DNA from 4 places in the Streptomyces sp. NBC_00631 genome. Region 1 is predicted to be linked to each of the others. Evidence: riboswitches for the same ligand, from Rfam matches in the RefSeq annotation. Region 1 holds a riboswitch; each other region holds the start of a gene.
The links. Region 1 has a riboswitch for cyclic di-AMP ahead of OHB00_RS31230 (NlpC/P60 family protein). Riboswitches for the same ligand answer to the same signal wherever they lie in the genome.
Positions count from the first base shown of each region.

Region 2: another riboswitch for cyclic di-AMP. It lies ahead of OHB00_RS24320 (M23 family metallopeptidase); the one in region 1 lies ahead of OHB00_RS31230 (NlpC/P60 family protein).
Region 3: another riboswitch for cyclic di-AMP. It lies ahead of OHB00_RS30185 (transglycosylase SLT domain-containing protein); the one in region 1 lies ahead of OHB00_RS31230 (NlpC/P60 family protein).
Region 4: another riboswitch for cyclic di-AMP. It lies ahead of OHB00_RS04620 (C40 family peptidase); the one in region 1 lies ahead of OHB00_RS31230 (NlpC/P60 family protein).

Region 1 covers NZ_CP107734.1:6,772,161-6,775,925, reverse strand. Annotated here, with positions in the region: gene pcrA (DNA helicase PcrA) at 1-1,346, opposite strand, end outside; cyclic di-AMP (ydaO/yuaA leader) riboswitch at 1,659-1,832, shown strand; gene OHB00_RS31230 (NlpC/P60 family protein) at 1,840-2,976, shown strand; gene OHB00_RS31225 (tellurite resistance/C4-dicarboxylate transporter family protein) at 3,105-3,765, shown strand, end outside.
Region 2 covers NZ_CP107734.1:5,319,707-5,323,471, reverse strand. Annotated here, with positions in the region: gene OHB00_RS24335 (MarR family winged helix-turn-helix transcriptional regulator) at 1-119, opposite strand, end outside; gene OHB00_RS24330 (dihydrofolate reductase family protein) at 186-1,307, shown strand; tRNA gene OHB00_RS24325 (tRNA-Met) at 1,485-1,558, shown strand; cyclic di-AMP (ydaO/yuaA leader) riboswitch at 1,869-2,029, shown strand; gene OHB00_RS24320 (M23 family metallopeptidase) at 2,037-3,053, shown strand; gene OHB00_RS24315 (aldo/keto reductase) at 3,134-3,765, shown strand, end outside.
Region 3 covers NZ_CP107734.1:6,568,514-6,572,278, reverse strand. Annotated here, with positions in the region: gene OHB00_RS30190 (polyprenyl synthetase family protein) at 1-259, opposite strand, end outside; cyclic di-AMP (ydaO/yuaA leader) riboswitch at 1,531-1,727, shown strand; gene OHB00_RS30185 (transglycosylase SLT domain-containing protein) at 1,733-2,221, shown strand; gene OHB00_RS30180 (HAD family hydrolase) at 2,235-3,041, opposite strand; gene OHB00_RS30175 (hypothetical protein) at 3,191-3,765, shown strand, end outside.
Region 4 covers NZ_CP107734.1:970,096-973,860, reverse strand. Annotated here, with positions in the region: gene OHB00_RS04620 (C40 family peptidase) at 1-1,700, opposite strand, end outside; cyclic di-AMP (ydaO/yuaA leader) riboswitch at 1,711-1,885, opposite strand; gene OHB00_RS04615 (DUF1996 domain-containing protein) at 2,302-3,765, shown strand, end outside.

The sequences.
Region 1 (3,765 bases):
CGGATGAAGATCTCCTCGAAGACACGGGACTGCGCGTTGGTGCGGTAGAAGACGGCGACATCGCCCGCCTTCGCCTCGCCCGCGTCCGTCAGACGGTCTATCTCGTCGGCGACGAACTGCGCCTCGTCGTGCTCGGTGTCGGCGACGTATCCGGTGATCTGCGCGCCCGCGCCCGCGTTGGTCCACAGGTTCTTGGGGCGGCGGGACTCGTTGCGCTCGATGACCGCGTTGGCGGCGCTCAGGATCGTCTGCGTGGAGCGGTAGTTCTGTTCGAGGAGGATCGTCGTCGCGTTCGGGTAGTCCTCCTCGAACTGGAGGATGTTGCGGATCGTCGCGCCCCGGAAGGCGTAGATCGACTGGTCGGCGTCGCCCACGACGCACAGCTCGGCGGGCTCCAGGTCCTGCTCGCCGGGCGGGGTGTTCTCATCGTGTGCGCGGGTGCCGACCAGCTCGCGGACGAGGGCGTACTGGGCGTGGTTGGTGTCCTGGTACTCGTCGACCAGGACGTGCCGGAAGCGGCGATGGTAGTGCTCGGCGACGTCCGGGAAGGCGCGCAGCAGGTTGACCGTCGTCATGATCAGGTCGTCGAAGTCGAGGGCGTTCGCCTCGCGCAGCCGCGACTGGTAGAGGGCGTACGCCTGAGCCAGGGTCTTCTCGAAGCCGTCGCTCGCCTGGGCGGCGAAGTCCTCCTCGTCGATCAGCTCGTTCTTGAGGTTGCTGATCTTGGCGCTGAAGGACTTGGGCGGGTAGCGCTTGGGGTCGAGGTCCAGGTCGCGGCAGACCAGGGCCATCAGGCGCTTGGAGTCGGCCGCGTCGTAGATCGAGAAGGAGGAGGTGAAGCCGAGCTTCTTGCTCTCCCTGCGCAGGATCCGGACGCAGGCGCTGTGGAACGTCATCACCCACATCGCGTTCGCGCGCGGGCCGACGAGGTGCTCGACACGCTCCTTCATCTCACCGGCGGCCTTGTTGGTGAAGGTGATCGCGAGGATCTGGCCCGGGTGCACCTGGCGCGCGCCGAGCAGGTGGGCGATGCGGTGGGTGAGCACGCGCGTCTTGCCGGAACCGGCGCCGGCCACGATGAGCAGCGGGGAGCCGGCGTGCACGACGGCCGCCCGCTGGTTGTCGTTCAGCCCCTCCAGGAGCGCGGCCGGGTCCAGGGCCGGGCGGGCCGCGCCGTCGCGGTAGTAGGCGTCCCGGTCCGGGGGCGCGTCGAACTGCCCGCCGAACAGATCGTCCGGAACCGACTCCGGAGCGTGCTCGTCCTCGGGCGGCGGCGGGGGTTCCTCGTCGTGGCCGCGAGGGGCCTGGAGGCTCGCCAGGAAGCTGTCGTCAAAGAGGCTGCTCATCGCTCTCCGAGTCTAGGGCGCCCCACCGACAACCGGTCGCCGCCCCGAAAACTCGCCCGGGTGACCGGGCGGATCCACTCCGTCACGGCCGGTCGAAGCGTGTCCCGGAACCGGGAGCGTCCACCGCGGGCCGTTCCGTTCTTGCGGACAAGCCGCCCATAACTTCCCCGATCACCCTGCCCGGACGGACCTCAACACCAAGGTCACGAAAATGTATCGGGCATATCGCACATCAACCTTCACACGGGCCACACGAGTTGGCTAGCGTGCCGGGCAGGCCGTACGACCCCCACCGGCGAACGTCGCCGGGCCGCACGGCCTCCGCCGAGTCCGGGGCGCCGCCGCGCATCCGGAGCCGGGGACCCACACCGACCTTGGGGTGAATCGGTCCCAACTCCCCACCGGGGAGAACACCGTAGGGCAACCCTTCCGAACCACCCGCCCGAACCCGACAGCTAACTCGGTAGGCGGAGCGTGGAAGGAGTCGCCTCAGTTGGCGTCGCACCGCAAGTCCCGCCCGTCCGCAACGCGCGTAGCAGGCATACGCACCCCCGCCCTGGCCACCGCCGCCCTCACTTCCGTGGCCCTGCTCTCCCAGACGGCCAACGCCGCGCCGTCCGCGGACGGCAAGCCCAGCCTGGAGGAGGTCGAGAAGAAGGTCGACGATCTGTACCGGCAGGCGGAGTCGGCCACCGAGAAGTACGACGCGGCCAAGGAGAAGACCGGCAAGCAGCGCAAGCACGTCGACACCCTGCTCGACGACGTCGCCAAGCGCACGGACCGGCTCAACAAGGCGCGTGAGGAGCTGGGCTCGTTCGCCGCCGCCCAGTACCGGACCGGGACCGAGGTCCCCCAGACGGCGACCTTCCTGCTCGCGAACGATCCGCAGGACTACTTCGACCAGTCGCAGCTGATGGGCCGACTGACCTCGCGCCAGAAGGACGCGGTCGACGATTACGTCACACAGCAGTCCGCGACCATGAAGAAGCGGCAGGAAGCCGCCAAGAGCCTCCAGACGCTCACCGAGACGCAGGACGACCTCAAGACCGCCAAGACCACCGTCCAGGCGAAGCTGACCTCCGCGCGGGAGCTGCTGTCGCAGCTGACGGCCGCGGAGAAGGCACGGCTGGCGGCGATCGAGAAGCGCCGGCAGGAGGAGGCGGCCCGCAAGGCGGCGGAACTGGCGAAGCAGCAGGCCGCGACCGCCGACCAGGAAACGTCCTCGGCCTCGACGTCGGGCGGTTCCTCTTCCGGATCCGACTCCGCTTATGCCACGAAGGCCGCCAAGGCGATCGCCTTCGCCCGCGCGCAGATCGGCAAGCCGTACGTCTGGGGCGCCACCGGTCCCGGCTCCTACGACTGCTCCGGGCTCTCCCAGGCCGCCTGGAAGGCCGCGGGCGTCTCCCTGCCGCGTACCACCTACGACCAGGTGAACGCCGGCACCACCGTCCCCCTCGCCGAAGCCCAGCCCGGCGACCTGGTCTTCTTCTACGACGACGTCAGCCACGTCGGCATCTACATCGGCAACGGCATGATGATCCACGCCCCGAAGCCCGGCGCGTACGTCCGGGAGGAGTCGATCTACTACGGGGGCGAGTCGATCATCCACAGCGTGGTACGCCCGGCCTGACCGGACGGCCTGACCCGAGGGGTCGCCCACCGGCCTTCAGCGCTCCCGTCCCGCGACCGCGCGGTTTTCGGACCGCACGCGCGCGTGCCCCGTTCACCCGATGGCCGACTCTCCCTAGCATCAGGGACATGTCCGGCATCTCGCCCTTCCGCGCCTGGTGGGCGCAGCGTCCGCCGGCCGCCGGGGCCGCTGTGATGGCCACCGGCATCATGTCGATGGGGTTGCACCTGGTGGGCGCGGAGAGCGTGTCCAGGGTGGCGCTGGTGCTGGCCTGCGCGATGTGGCTGGCGCTGGCCGCGGACTTCGTCGCACGGCTGGTGCTCGACCGTCGGCAGTGGGCGGCTCAGGCGCGGACGCCGGGCGCGCTCACCGCCGTGGCCGCGACGGCGGTGCTGGGGACGCGGTTCTCGGCGCTCGGGTGGCAGCTCCCCGCCGAGGCTCTGCTGGCGCTGTCGATGGTGCTGTGGCTGCCGTTGCTGATCCCGGTCGTGAACAACTGGAAGCCGCGCATGCCCGGTGCCGTCTTCCTCGCCTGTGTGGCCACGCAGGGACCGGCCGTGCTGGGAGCGACGCTGGCGGCGGCCGTCACGACGGCGTGGCTCGCGCACCTCTCGCTGGTCCTCTTCTGGCTGGGCCTGGCGATGTACGGGCTCGCCGTGCCCCGGTTCGCGTGGCGGCAGATCGCCGAGGGGCCCGGCGACCAGTGGGTGGCGGGCGGTGCGCTCGCCATCTCCGCGCTGGCCGGGGCGCGCCTGCTGGCCGCCGACAGCGCGCGGCTGTACCTGTGGA
Region 2 (3,765 bases), 1.5 Mb from region 1:
TGCGGCATGCCGGCGTCCTGCTGGAGCTGCCGGTCGATCGCGTCCTCCAGGAGGTTCGTCGCCGCCATGAACGCGCGCCACGCGCGCTGCTCCTCCGGAGTGAGCCAGCGAGTCTTCATGCACCCAGTGTAGGTTTGTTTCAAACTTTAACCAAGCCTGCCCGTCCCCGGGAGTGAGCGCGTCCGATGCCGTACCCCTACGTCCTGCTCTCCGCCGCCGTCTCCCTCGACGGCTACCTCGACGACACCGGCCCCGACCGGCTGCTGCTCTCCTCGCCGGCCGACTTCGACCGCGTCGACGAGGTGCGGGCGTCCGTCGACGCGATCCTGATCGGCGCCGGCACCATCCGAGCGGACAACCCGCGGCTCCTGGTGAACGACCCGGAGCGGCGCGCGGCCCGGGTCGCGGCGGGAAAGCCGGAGTACCCCCTCAAGGTCACCGTCACCGCGACCGGTGAGCTCGACCCGGCGGCCAGGTTCTGGCACACGGGCGGCGCGAAGGTCGTCTACACGACGGACGAGGGCGCGGAGCGGGCCCAGGTCGCGGCGGACGTCGTGGCACTGGGCCCGGAGCTGGACTGGCGGCTCCTCCTGGAGCACCTGCACGACGTGCGGGGGGTACGGCGCCTGATGGTCGAGGGCGGTGGCACGGTCCACACCCAGCTCCTCCAGCAGGGCCTGGCCGACGAGCTCCAGCTGGTTCTGGCCCCCCTCTTCGTCGGCGATCCGAAGGCACCGCGGCTGTTCGGTCCGGGCGGGTACCAGGGTGGGCGGCTGCGGCTCCTGGAGACCCGCCGTATCGAGGACGTCGTCCTGACGCGGTACGCGCCCACGGCCCCCGGCACGGGCGGGTCGCCGTCCGCCGCCGACCGCCACTGGATGCGGCTCGCCTGCGAACTGGCGGCCGACTGCCCGCCGTCCCGGACCGCGTTCAGCGTGGGCGCGGTGGTGGTCGCGGCCGACGGCACGGAACTGGCCCGCGGCCACTCCCGGGAGGCCGGCGACCCCGTGGTCCACGCGGAGGAGGCGGCCCTCGCCAAGATCTCCCCGACCGACCCCCGGCTGCCTTCCGCCACGGTCTACACCAGCCTCGAACCCTGCACCCACCGCGCCTCCCGCCCGCACCCGTGCGCCGAGCTGATCCTGCGGGCCGGGGTACGGCGGGTGGTGACGGCGTGGCGCGAGCCGGACACGTTCGTGACGGCGGCCGACGGGACGGGGACGCTGCGGGAGGCGGGGGTGGAGGTGCTGGTCCTGGGGGAGTACGAGGCGCAGGCGAAGGCGCCCAACGGGCATCTTCTCGGCTGACAGGGGCGGCCGAGGAGGGGGCTGGGGTGGTTTCGCGGGTGCGGGTGCGGATGCGTGGGGGTTGCTCGCGCAGTTCCCCGCGCCCCTTCGGGGGCGCGTTGCTCCAGCGCCCCGGAACCTGCCGGTTTTAACCCGTGTGACTTCCACTCTTCGGATGGCGTATGCTGGTGTCAACGACGCGGGGTGGAGCAGCTCGGTAGCTCGCTGGGCTCATAACCCAGAGGTCGCAGGTTCAAATCCTGTCCCCGCTACTGAAACTCAGGGCCGGAATCCGATATCAGGATTCCGGCCCTGAGTCATATCCGGCTCCAGACGGCCGCAGTCACTTTGGGTGCCCGGACGGCCGCCCTCCGCATAACAACTGAGTCACCATCGAAACGCGTGTGACTCCTGAGTTGACCCGCGCACACCGTCGACTCGACCGCTTTTGATCGGTCGTGGCTGGTAAGTCCAAGCTTTAAAAGCTTAATGATCAAGGCGAACTGCTTGGAAACTGACAGCCGGGTCTATTAACGTTCGATAACGCAGCGCGGTCGTCCCAGCCGTCACCCGCGACGGCTCCGTGCGCACGCGCCGAATCCCGCAAGGGAACCGGGGAACCACCACCTTGGGGTGAATCGCGAGGCTACCGCCGGGTACAAAACGGTCGGTATACGCGCGTAGGAGACCTTCCCGCTCCGAACCCGTCAGCTAACCCGGTAGGCAGCGGAAGGAAAGGAGTGCGCCCGCGTGGCGTCCAACCCGCCTGCTCCGGCAGCCCCGTTCGTGCCCAGCCAGCGCCAGCCCGACACCTTCGGCTACGGCGGCCACCGCACCGACGAGGGCCCCTTCGAGGAGTGGAACCCCACCGAGGAGTCTCTCTCCGCGGCCCGCGGCCGGCACCGGGTCGCCAAACAGAAGGGCGGCGGGCTCGCCCGCAGCTCCACGGTTCTCGGCGTCGGCGTCATCGCCGCCGTCGGCGCGGGCGGCATGGCCAGCGCCAACACCGGCAAGCCGCCGGTCTCCATCTCCCTGCCCGACCTGCCCTCCTCCGTCAGCTCCCTGCTCGGCGAGGGCAGCGGTCACCAGGCCACCCAGACCGCGCTCAGCAGCGTCACCACGACGACCGCCACCGACGCGGACTCCTCCTCCTCGGACGCCGGTGAGGCGCTGCGCAGCCGGATCATCTCCCAGGCGGCGCAGCAGCAGAACCAGCTCGACACCAAGGCCAGCGCCAAGGCCGTCGCCGCCGCCGAGGCCAAGGCGGAGAAGGCGGCCGCCGCGAAGGCCGCCGACGCCAAGGAGAAGGCCGAGACCTCCGCGAAGCAGAAGGCCGAGCAGGCCCGCCTCGCCGAGCTGGCCAAGCAGTACACGCTGCCCGTCGTCTCGTACACGATCACCGGCACCTTCGGCCAGGCCGGCTCCATGTGGTCCTCCGGCTACCACACCGGCCTCGACTTCGCCGCGCCGACCGGCACGCTGATCAAGGCCGTGCACGGCGGCACGGTCACCGAGGCGGGCTGGGCCGGCTCCTACGGCTACCGCACGATCATCACCCTCGACGACGGCACCGAGCTGTGGTTCTGCCACCAGTCCTCGATCGGCGTGAAGGTCGGCCAGAAGGTCGCCACGGGAGATGTCATCGGCCGCGTCGGCGCCACCGGCAACGTCACGGGTCCCCACCTCCACCTGGAGGTCCACCCGAACGGCCAGGCCACCGCCATCGACCCGATGACCTGGCTGCGCGGCAAGGGCCTCAACCCCTGACCCGGACGGGCGGGGCGCCTTTACAAGAACTTCGTGTTGCGTCGGCATGGGGCGCCCGGCCCTGCGTGTTGAAGTGAGGCATGACTGCTTCTTCCGCTTCCCCTTCCCTCCGCAAGCTCGGCGCCTCCGACCTGGAGGTCTTCCCGCTCGCCCTCGGCGGTAACGTCTTCGGCTGGACCGCCGACGAGGCCACCTCCTTCGCCGTCCTCGACGCCTATGCCGCCGCGGGCGGCAACTTCGTCGACACCGCCGACTCGTACACGGCGTGGATCGAGGGCAACACGGGCGGCGAGTCCGAGACGATCATCGGCAAGTGGGTCAAGGCACGCGGCAACCGCGACGACGTCGTCATCGCGACGAAGGTCAGCCAGCACCCCGAGTACCCGGGCCTGTCCGCCGGCAACATCAAGGCCGCCGCCGACGCGTCCCTGCGCCGCCTGGGCACCGACCACATCGATCTGTACTACACGCACTTCGACAAGCCCGAGGTCCCGGTCGAGGAGATCATCGGCGCGCTGGACGAGCTGGTGCGGGCGGGCAAGGTCCGGCACATCGCCGCGTCCAACATCACGCCGGAGCGGCTCCAGGAGTCCCTGGACTTCTCCGACCGCGAGGGCCTCGCCCGGTACGTCGCCCTCCAGCCCCACTACAACCTGGTCTCCCGGGACACCTACGAGGGCCCCCTCCAGGACCTGGCCTCCCGCACCGGCCT
Region 3 (3,765 bases), 200 kb from region 1:
GGGTGAGCTCGACGACCACGGCCGACGGCACGACACCCGGCGCGTACGGGTCGCCGAACTGCGCGGCGAGCATCACCAGCAGCGGCCGGAACCGCTTCCCCCCGGCCCGCACGAGGTGCTGTGCGGCCTCCGTGATGAACGGGACCTCGCTCTTGGTAGCTTCTAGCAAGCCTTCCTCGACAGCCGTCAATCCGGCCTGGACATCGGCTTCCAGAGCCTGGTCCCGCACGCTCAGCCCGAACGGCCCGACGACGGTCACGAGGGGTCTCCTGTCTGCTGGTGTCTACTGGCGATTACGCGGTTTGTCGATAGGTCGCTGCCATCACTCAAGTCAGCGTATCCGGTCAGGTTTCGATCACCGATAGCGCCCACGGTTACACCCCGGGCGCTATCGGATCACGACCGTTATGTTTTTGATCAGCCGATACGACCTGACATCCACTGACTTAACAGCAAGTGCAGACAGTTGTCCCGAACCATGGCCCAGGCCGTGTCCCGCACCAGGACCGACACCGGGGCCAGCGCCGGGTTCGGGTCCGGGTCCGGGCGTGAGGGTCTGTCCGGCGGCGAGTCTCCCGACTGACTGCTACCCCGAAACCGTCCCTTCCCTCCCGAGCGACATCACCTGCCCGGAGGTACCCCCTCCCCTGCTTGCCGAAGCCGACGAGGGCAGCTGGTGCACGAACGGCGCCACCTCCCGCACATCCGTACGCGCCACCTCCACGAGACCACGCGCGACACCCTCCGCCCCCCTTGACCCACATCTCCTTGACCGGCGGAACGGCCTCCCACGCCCGTGGCACCTCGCCGACCGCCCACAGCAGCCGCCGACCGGCCCACTTCGCGGACGACAGCATTGACAACGATGCGCATCACAGCGGAGGTTCCACCCTCCCGGCGGACACTCACCCGGGAGGTCCCGGAGCCCGCCACTCCATCCTCAACGTGACGAGCGTCACGGCTCAGCGATCACCTTCCCAACGTCCCAGCCATGTCCGGACGGCGGCACGCGCGCGTACCGGAGCTTCCGAAGTTGACGAGGGGCACGCCGGAGAGACACCCGATCGAGCGAGCAGGACCCACTGCCGGCGCACAGCCACCTCGCCATTCAGTCCACGCCATTCACCCCGAATACCCCACAATCCGACAATTTGGACTTTCCGTTTGAATCACCCACATCGACGCCCACTCCGTCACCCAGTGGAGGCGATTCATGTGAATGCGGGTGGGAAGTTTTTCCGTCGAACCAGGAAAAAGGTGGATTCCATGAATCCCTCATGTCCGATTTGCGGTTATTGCGATTTCGTGAAGTAGGTCACATGGGCCCCGGTACCGCAAGGCAGGTGGCGCCCCTTCCTTTCCTTTTCCTGCGGGCCAGTTGAGGCTTGGCGATCGCAAAGGATCAAGCACCACATACGCCTCAGGCGAAGGTCAATCGGTGTGTTGTGTGAATGGACTACTTGTTCCGGACATGTGCTCTCGCATACGTTCCCGCTCGCCGGGCGGACGCCGAATCCTGCCGCCGCCCGTCGTGACCCATCGACGAGTCCATTCGCACGGCAGGAGCGGGGGATCCAGGTAAGTCGCCGGACCGGGCGGCCGACGTCACCCAACAGACGTCGTTCCGGAACGGCTAGGGGTGAAGTCGCATCGTCTTCGGGCGGTGCGGCCGGGCACTCCCCGAGCCCGAACCCGACAGCTCACCTCGCAGGCGACGGAGAGGAACTTCGCCATGCCCGCTGCCGTTCAGCACTGCCGTCCCCGCCGTAACCGCATTGTCCGCACGCTCGCCGTCGCCTGCACCGGCGCCGCCGTCCTCGCCCTTCCGCTGATCGGGGCGACCGCCGCCTCCGCCGCCGGGTCCTCCAGCACGACGGCCTCGACGACCCTCGCCGGGTACCCGAACAACCTCGACGGCTGGATCCGCGAGTCGCTCGCGATCATGTCGGAGAAGCACATCCCGGGCACCTACAACGGCATCTACCGCAACGTGATGCGGGAGTCCTCGGGCAACCCGAAGGCCATCAACCTCTGGGACTCCAACGCGGCCGCCGGCATCCCCTCCAAGGGCCTGCTCCAGGTGATCGACCCGACGTTCAACACCTACCACGTGGCCGGCACGTCGTTCGACATCTACGACCCGGTCGCCAACATCACCGCCGCCTGCAACTACGCCGCCGCGCGGTACGGCTCGATGGACAACGTCCACGGCGCGTACTGATCGACGCCCCGGGTCAGTCGAAGAGTCTTTCGAGGACGACGGCGATGCCGTCGTCCTCGTTCGACGTGGTGATCTCGTCGGCCCGCGCCTTGAGTTCGGGATGGGCGTTGGCCATCGCCACTCCGTAGGCGGCCCACTCGAACATCGGGATGTCGTTGGGCATGTCGCCGAAGGCGATGGCCTGTCCGGAGCTCAGTCCCAGATGGTCGGCGGCCAGCGCGAGCCCGGTCGCCTTGGTCACCCCGCACGGCTGTAGTTCGACGGTCCCGGGCCCCGACATGGTGACCGTCGCCAGCGATCCGACCACCGAGCGGGCGGTCGCCGCCAGTTCGTCGTCGGACAGGGTGTGGTGGCGCAGCAGTACCTTGCTGATGGGCGCGCACCACAGGTCGTCGCGGCGGGCGACGCGCAGTGCGGGCAATGTGGGGTGGGGCATCAGATAGCCGGGCTCGATGAGCGTGAGCCCGTCCACGCCGTCCTGGTCGACCGCCGCGTACACCTGGCCGACCTCGGCCTCGATCTTGCCGAGCGCGGTCTCCGCCAGCTCCCGGTCCAGGGTGACCGACCACAGCAGCCGGTCCGCGCCGGCGTCGTACACCTGCGCGCCCTGGCCGCAGACCGCGAGTCCCGTGCAGCCGAGGTCGTCGAGGAGCGGGCGCACTCTCGGCGCGGGGCGGCCGGTCACCACGAGGTGCCGGGCACCGGACCGGCCGGCCCGCGCGAGCGCGGTGAGCGACCGTTCCGAGAGGGTGTCGTCGGCGCGCAGCAGCGTGCCGTCCAGGTCGGTGGCGATCAGTGAGTACGGGGAGGGTGCGACCATGATCAGAGAATACGGACAGCACGCCCCTGCGACTCACTGTGCGTTTCGGCCTCAAGTGGCGCCCGCCCCCGCCGTGATGGGGCCGTTGTCAGTGACGGGCGTTACGTTGTCGGTGAGGCGGTTGTACCGATCCGGCGGGGGTGTTGGTGGTGACGGACGGGTGGGGGGACTTCCGGGAGTATCTGCTGGCAGCGGCGACCGGGGTGCTGGAGCGGTTCCCGGAGGAGTCGCGGCCTGAGATCTACGCGCTGTCGTTCCGTGTCTGGCGGGTCGACGACGACAAGCGCAGACCTTATGTGGCGATCGGCTACAACACGGAGAGCCAGTACGCGGCCGAAAGACGCCGCGAGGACCCGGACGAGGCCCGCTGGAACTACGCGTGCTGGCTCCTCGACGGCTTCGAGATGCTCGGCAACTGCCCTGAGGACCCGGCCGGCAGCGCGCTCTACGTGGAGGAGGTCCGGCGGCTCGGACTCTGGTTCGACGGGGACGAGGACGCCGCCGAACTGGACGCCGCGCGCGAGTTGTTGGGGCGGCACTTCGCCGACGCGTGCGTCCGGCTGGCCCGGGATCTGCACGACAGCGGCCGGATCGAGAAGGTCCTCGGGCGGCCACTGCCGGTGGTTGTCTTCGACATGTACTGCCCGGGCTGGGAGGTCGAGGCCACCCGGGCGGCCAACCCGCCGGAGCTGATCGAGGAGTTCCTGGCCTGGCAGTGGGCGGC
Region 4 (3,765 bases), 5.8 Mb from region 1:
GTGACGGGAAGCGGAGCCGTGACGACCGGCGCGACGGTGGGCACCGCCATGGCCGGCGCGGGCGCGGCCATCATCGCCTCGGGCTGCGCGACCATGGCCGTCGGCGCCGCGGCCATCGCCACCGCGGGGGCCGCGGCCATCGGTGCCGCCATGGGCGTGGGCATGGGCGGCGCCATCGGCGCGGGCATCGCGGCGGTGGCGTAGGCGTAGAGGGCGTCGGCGGACTGCATGCCTGCCGCGTAGGCACCGGCCATGTCGGCGGTGGGCGCCGCGGCGTAGGGGGCGGCCGGCGGCATGGCGGCCATGGGCGGTGCGGGGGCGGCGGGGGCGGCCGCGGTGTACGCGTACGCGCCGGCGGCGTAGGCGGTGTCGGCGACGGCCTGGGGCACCTCGGTGTAGGCGGCTGGCGCGTTCGGCGACATGACCCGGAAGCCGCCGGCGTCCATCGGAGCCGGGGCGGGAGCGGCGGGCGCCGAGGTCGGGAAGGCACCGCTGTTCATGGTGGCGGCGGTGGGGAAGGCGCCGCTGTTCGTGGGAGCCGCGGTCGGGAAGACGCTCGTGCTCATGGCGTCGGCGGTCGGGAAGGCGCCCCCGTCGGCCTGGGTCGGCATCGGGAACGAGCCCGTGGCGCCCGGGGTCATGATGCGGAAGGAGCCGGTGTCCCCCGGCGACGGGACCGGAGCCTGCGCGGCGCCCGCGTCCATGGGCGACGCGGTCTGGTAGGTCCCGCCGCCCGAGCCGCCGGGGGTCATGACGCGGAAGCCGCCGGAGTCGGCGGGGGTCTGTCGTGGGGTGTTGTCGGTGCTGCCGGGGGTCATGACGCGGAAGCCGCCCGAGTCCGCCGAGGCCCGGCGTGGGGCGCTGTCGGCGCCCCCCGGGGTCATGATGCGGAAGGTCCCGGTGTCCGACGGGGACACGATCGGGATGCCGCCCGTCTCGGTCACCGCCGGGAGCGCGCGCGTGGCGGCGAGGGCGTCGGTCCGGAAGGAACCGCTGCCGGTGCGCTGGGTGGGTATGCCGACGGCGGGAGCCTGCCACGGCTGCGCCGGGACCTGGGCCTCGGGCGTGGCCCACGGGGCCGGTGCGGGCTGGGCGGCCGGCGCCGGTTCGAGCGCGGGGACGGCGCGCTGCCCGGTGCGCTGGGAAAGCACCTCGCGCGCCTTGGCGAGCTTGAGCTGGTTCCTGGTCTTGAAGGTACCCGGCGCGGGCCGCTGGGGCGTGGCGGCGGGCAGCGCCCTGGGCGCACCGGACGGCCCGGCGGGAAGCGCCGCGGCGGGCCCCGCCGTCAACTCCAGCTTCGGGCGCGCCGGCAACTCACGGACGACCTCGATCTCGCTCTGCGCGGACGGCCCCGCGGTCAACTCCAGCCGCGACGGGCCGGAGTCCTCCAGCTGGGCGAGCAGGTCGGCCGCCATGGCGCTGACGGGCCGCCGTGGGCCGGGCCGTTCGGGCATCCGGTCGGAGGGCAGCGCGGCCGGGACGCTCGGCCCCAGCTTCGAGCGCGCGCCCTCGAACCACTCTCTGGCGATGTTGTCGAGGCCCGGGTCGTCGCGACGGGGCCGCTTGAACAGCGGGACACCACGTGAGCGCGAGCCCCCGCTCGCCGCACGAGTGGCGTTGTAGTTCCCGGTGGCGTTCTCGGCCTGGTCGTAGAGGCTGTCGATCCGCTGTCGAACCTCGTCACGGCTCTCGGGCGCCATTGAGGGGTCGTGCTCCTTCCGTACTCCGCCTACCGGGTTAGCTGTCGGGTTCGGGCGGTGACGTCCGGAAGGCATGCCCTACGGCCTCTGTCCTCGCGGACGGTCGGCCGATTCACCCCAGTGATCGGTTGGGTCCCCGGCTCCGGACTCGCCCCTGGGGGCACCGGATTCGGCGGAGGCCGCGCGGCCCGACGGGATTCGCCGGGGGGAGCCGAACGGCTTAAACGTCAACTTAGCCAACTTGTGTCACTCGTGTGAAGGTTGACGTGCGTAATGTCCGATACGTATTTGTGATGTTCGTCGTAGCGTTCGGAACTCGACCGTACCGGACGGCATTTCGCGCGCATCCAGTGCGTTCGCAGGGTCACCGGGGCGTTGCCGTCGGTCGCGGCTCCCTGCTCCCGGCCGCTGCGGAACTCCCGGTTTCTGTGAGGTCACCGTGAATTCGCGGGTCTGTTGAACACGGTGGCCCCGCGGGCCGTATAGGGCGGGGGATTTCCATGTCCGGCCGCTCACGAGACGCAGGGGAACGACCTTGAGACGCAACAGGCGCAGACGCCCGACCGGCGCACGACGCGCGACCTTCGCAGCGGTCGCGCTGATGCTCGGCGGCGGTGGGCTGGTCGCGGTGAACGTCTACGCCTCGGCCACCGAAGGCGGCGGGGACCAGCAGGCCCAGGTCGCCACCGGCCAGGTGCTGTCCGCGCCCACCATCTACTGCCCCGACGTCGGCAGCCGGCTGACGGCGGTGCCCGACGGGGCCCGTGCCGACGTCGACGGTGAACTCGCCCGGCTGGACCAGCAGGTGGCGGCCGCCTACCAGCAACTCACCCAGTCCGCCGCGGCGATCGAACAGAACCCCGATCTCGCCGACCAGACGATCATGAACCCGCTGAAGGAGAAGCGGTCCGAGTCGATCCGGCGCATCGCCGACGCCATCGACCGCGAGGGCGACCGCCCGCAGGGCCTCGACGACCTCGCCGCCTGCACCCTGCGCTCCTCCAACCAGGGCGCCGGGCAGTCGGCGGCACCCCAGGGCAGTGCCACGCCGAGCCAGAGCGGCCAGGGCAGCGCCGCGCCGAGCCAGGGCACCGGCGCCGGCGGCCAGGGCGGCAACGGCCCGGTCGCCGCGGACTACGCGGACATCACCTCCGTCCAGCCCGACGTCACCACCCCCGCCGAACGGCCCGGCGGCTCCACCGGCACCTTCAGCTCCAGCTGCGGTGTCAACGCGAACGGCCTGTTCAACTCGGACAACGTGATCGTCGCGCCCGGTGTCTCCAACGGCGCCCACCACTTCCACGACTACATCGGCAACCAGTCCAACAACGCCTTCGCCAGCGACCAGGACCTCGCGAACGCCGACACCAGCTGCGCCGACAGGGGTGACAAGTCCACGTACTACTGGCCCGTGCTGCGCCTGCAGAACGGCAAGCAGGAGCGGGACGCCGACAAGCCGGGCGGCGGCACCGAGGGCAACGCCGGGCAGATCGTCACGGCCAAGCAGGTCACACTGACCTTCGAGGGCAACCCGACCTCCAAGGTCACCGAGATGCCGCGGCTGCTGCGCATCATCACCGGCGACGCCAAGGCCTTCGTCAACGGCCCGGCCAACGCCAACGCCTCGTGGAGCTGCACCGGTTATGAGAACCGGCAGCTCAAGGACAAGTACCCGCTGTGCCCCGCGGGCAGTGACGTCGTGCGCACGTTCAAGTTCCAGAGCTGCTGGGACGGCCGGAACATCGACAGCGCCAACCACCGTACCCACGTGGCGTTCGAGGCTCCCGACGGCAGCTGCCCGGCCGGCTTCCAGGCCATTCCGCAGCTGGTGCAGCGCATCGTCTACGACGTGGACGCGCCGAGCCTCGCGGACGGCGGCCGCACGGTCCCGCTGTTCGCGGTGGACTCGTTCCCCGAGCAGCTGCACAAGCCGGTCACCGACCACGGCGACTTCATCAACGTCTTCGACGAGAGCCTGATGCGGACGATGGTCGACTGCATCAACTCCGGCCGGACCTGCGGGGCGGGGGCCGGCGAGCAGCCGCCGTCCGAGAGCGCGGAGCCG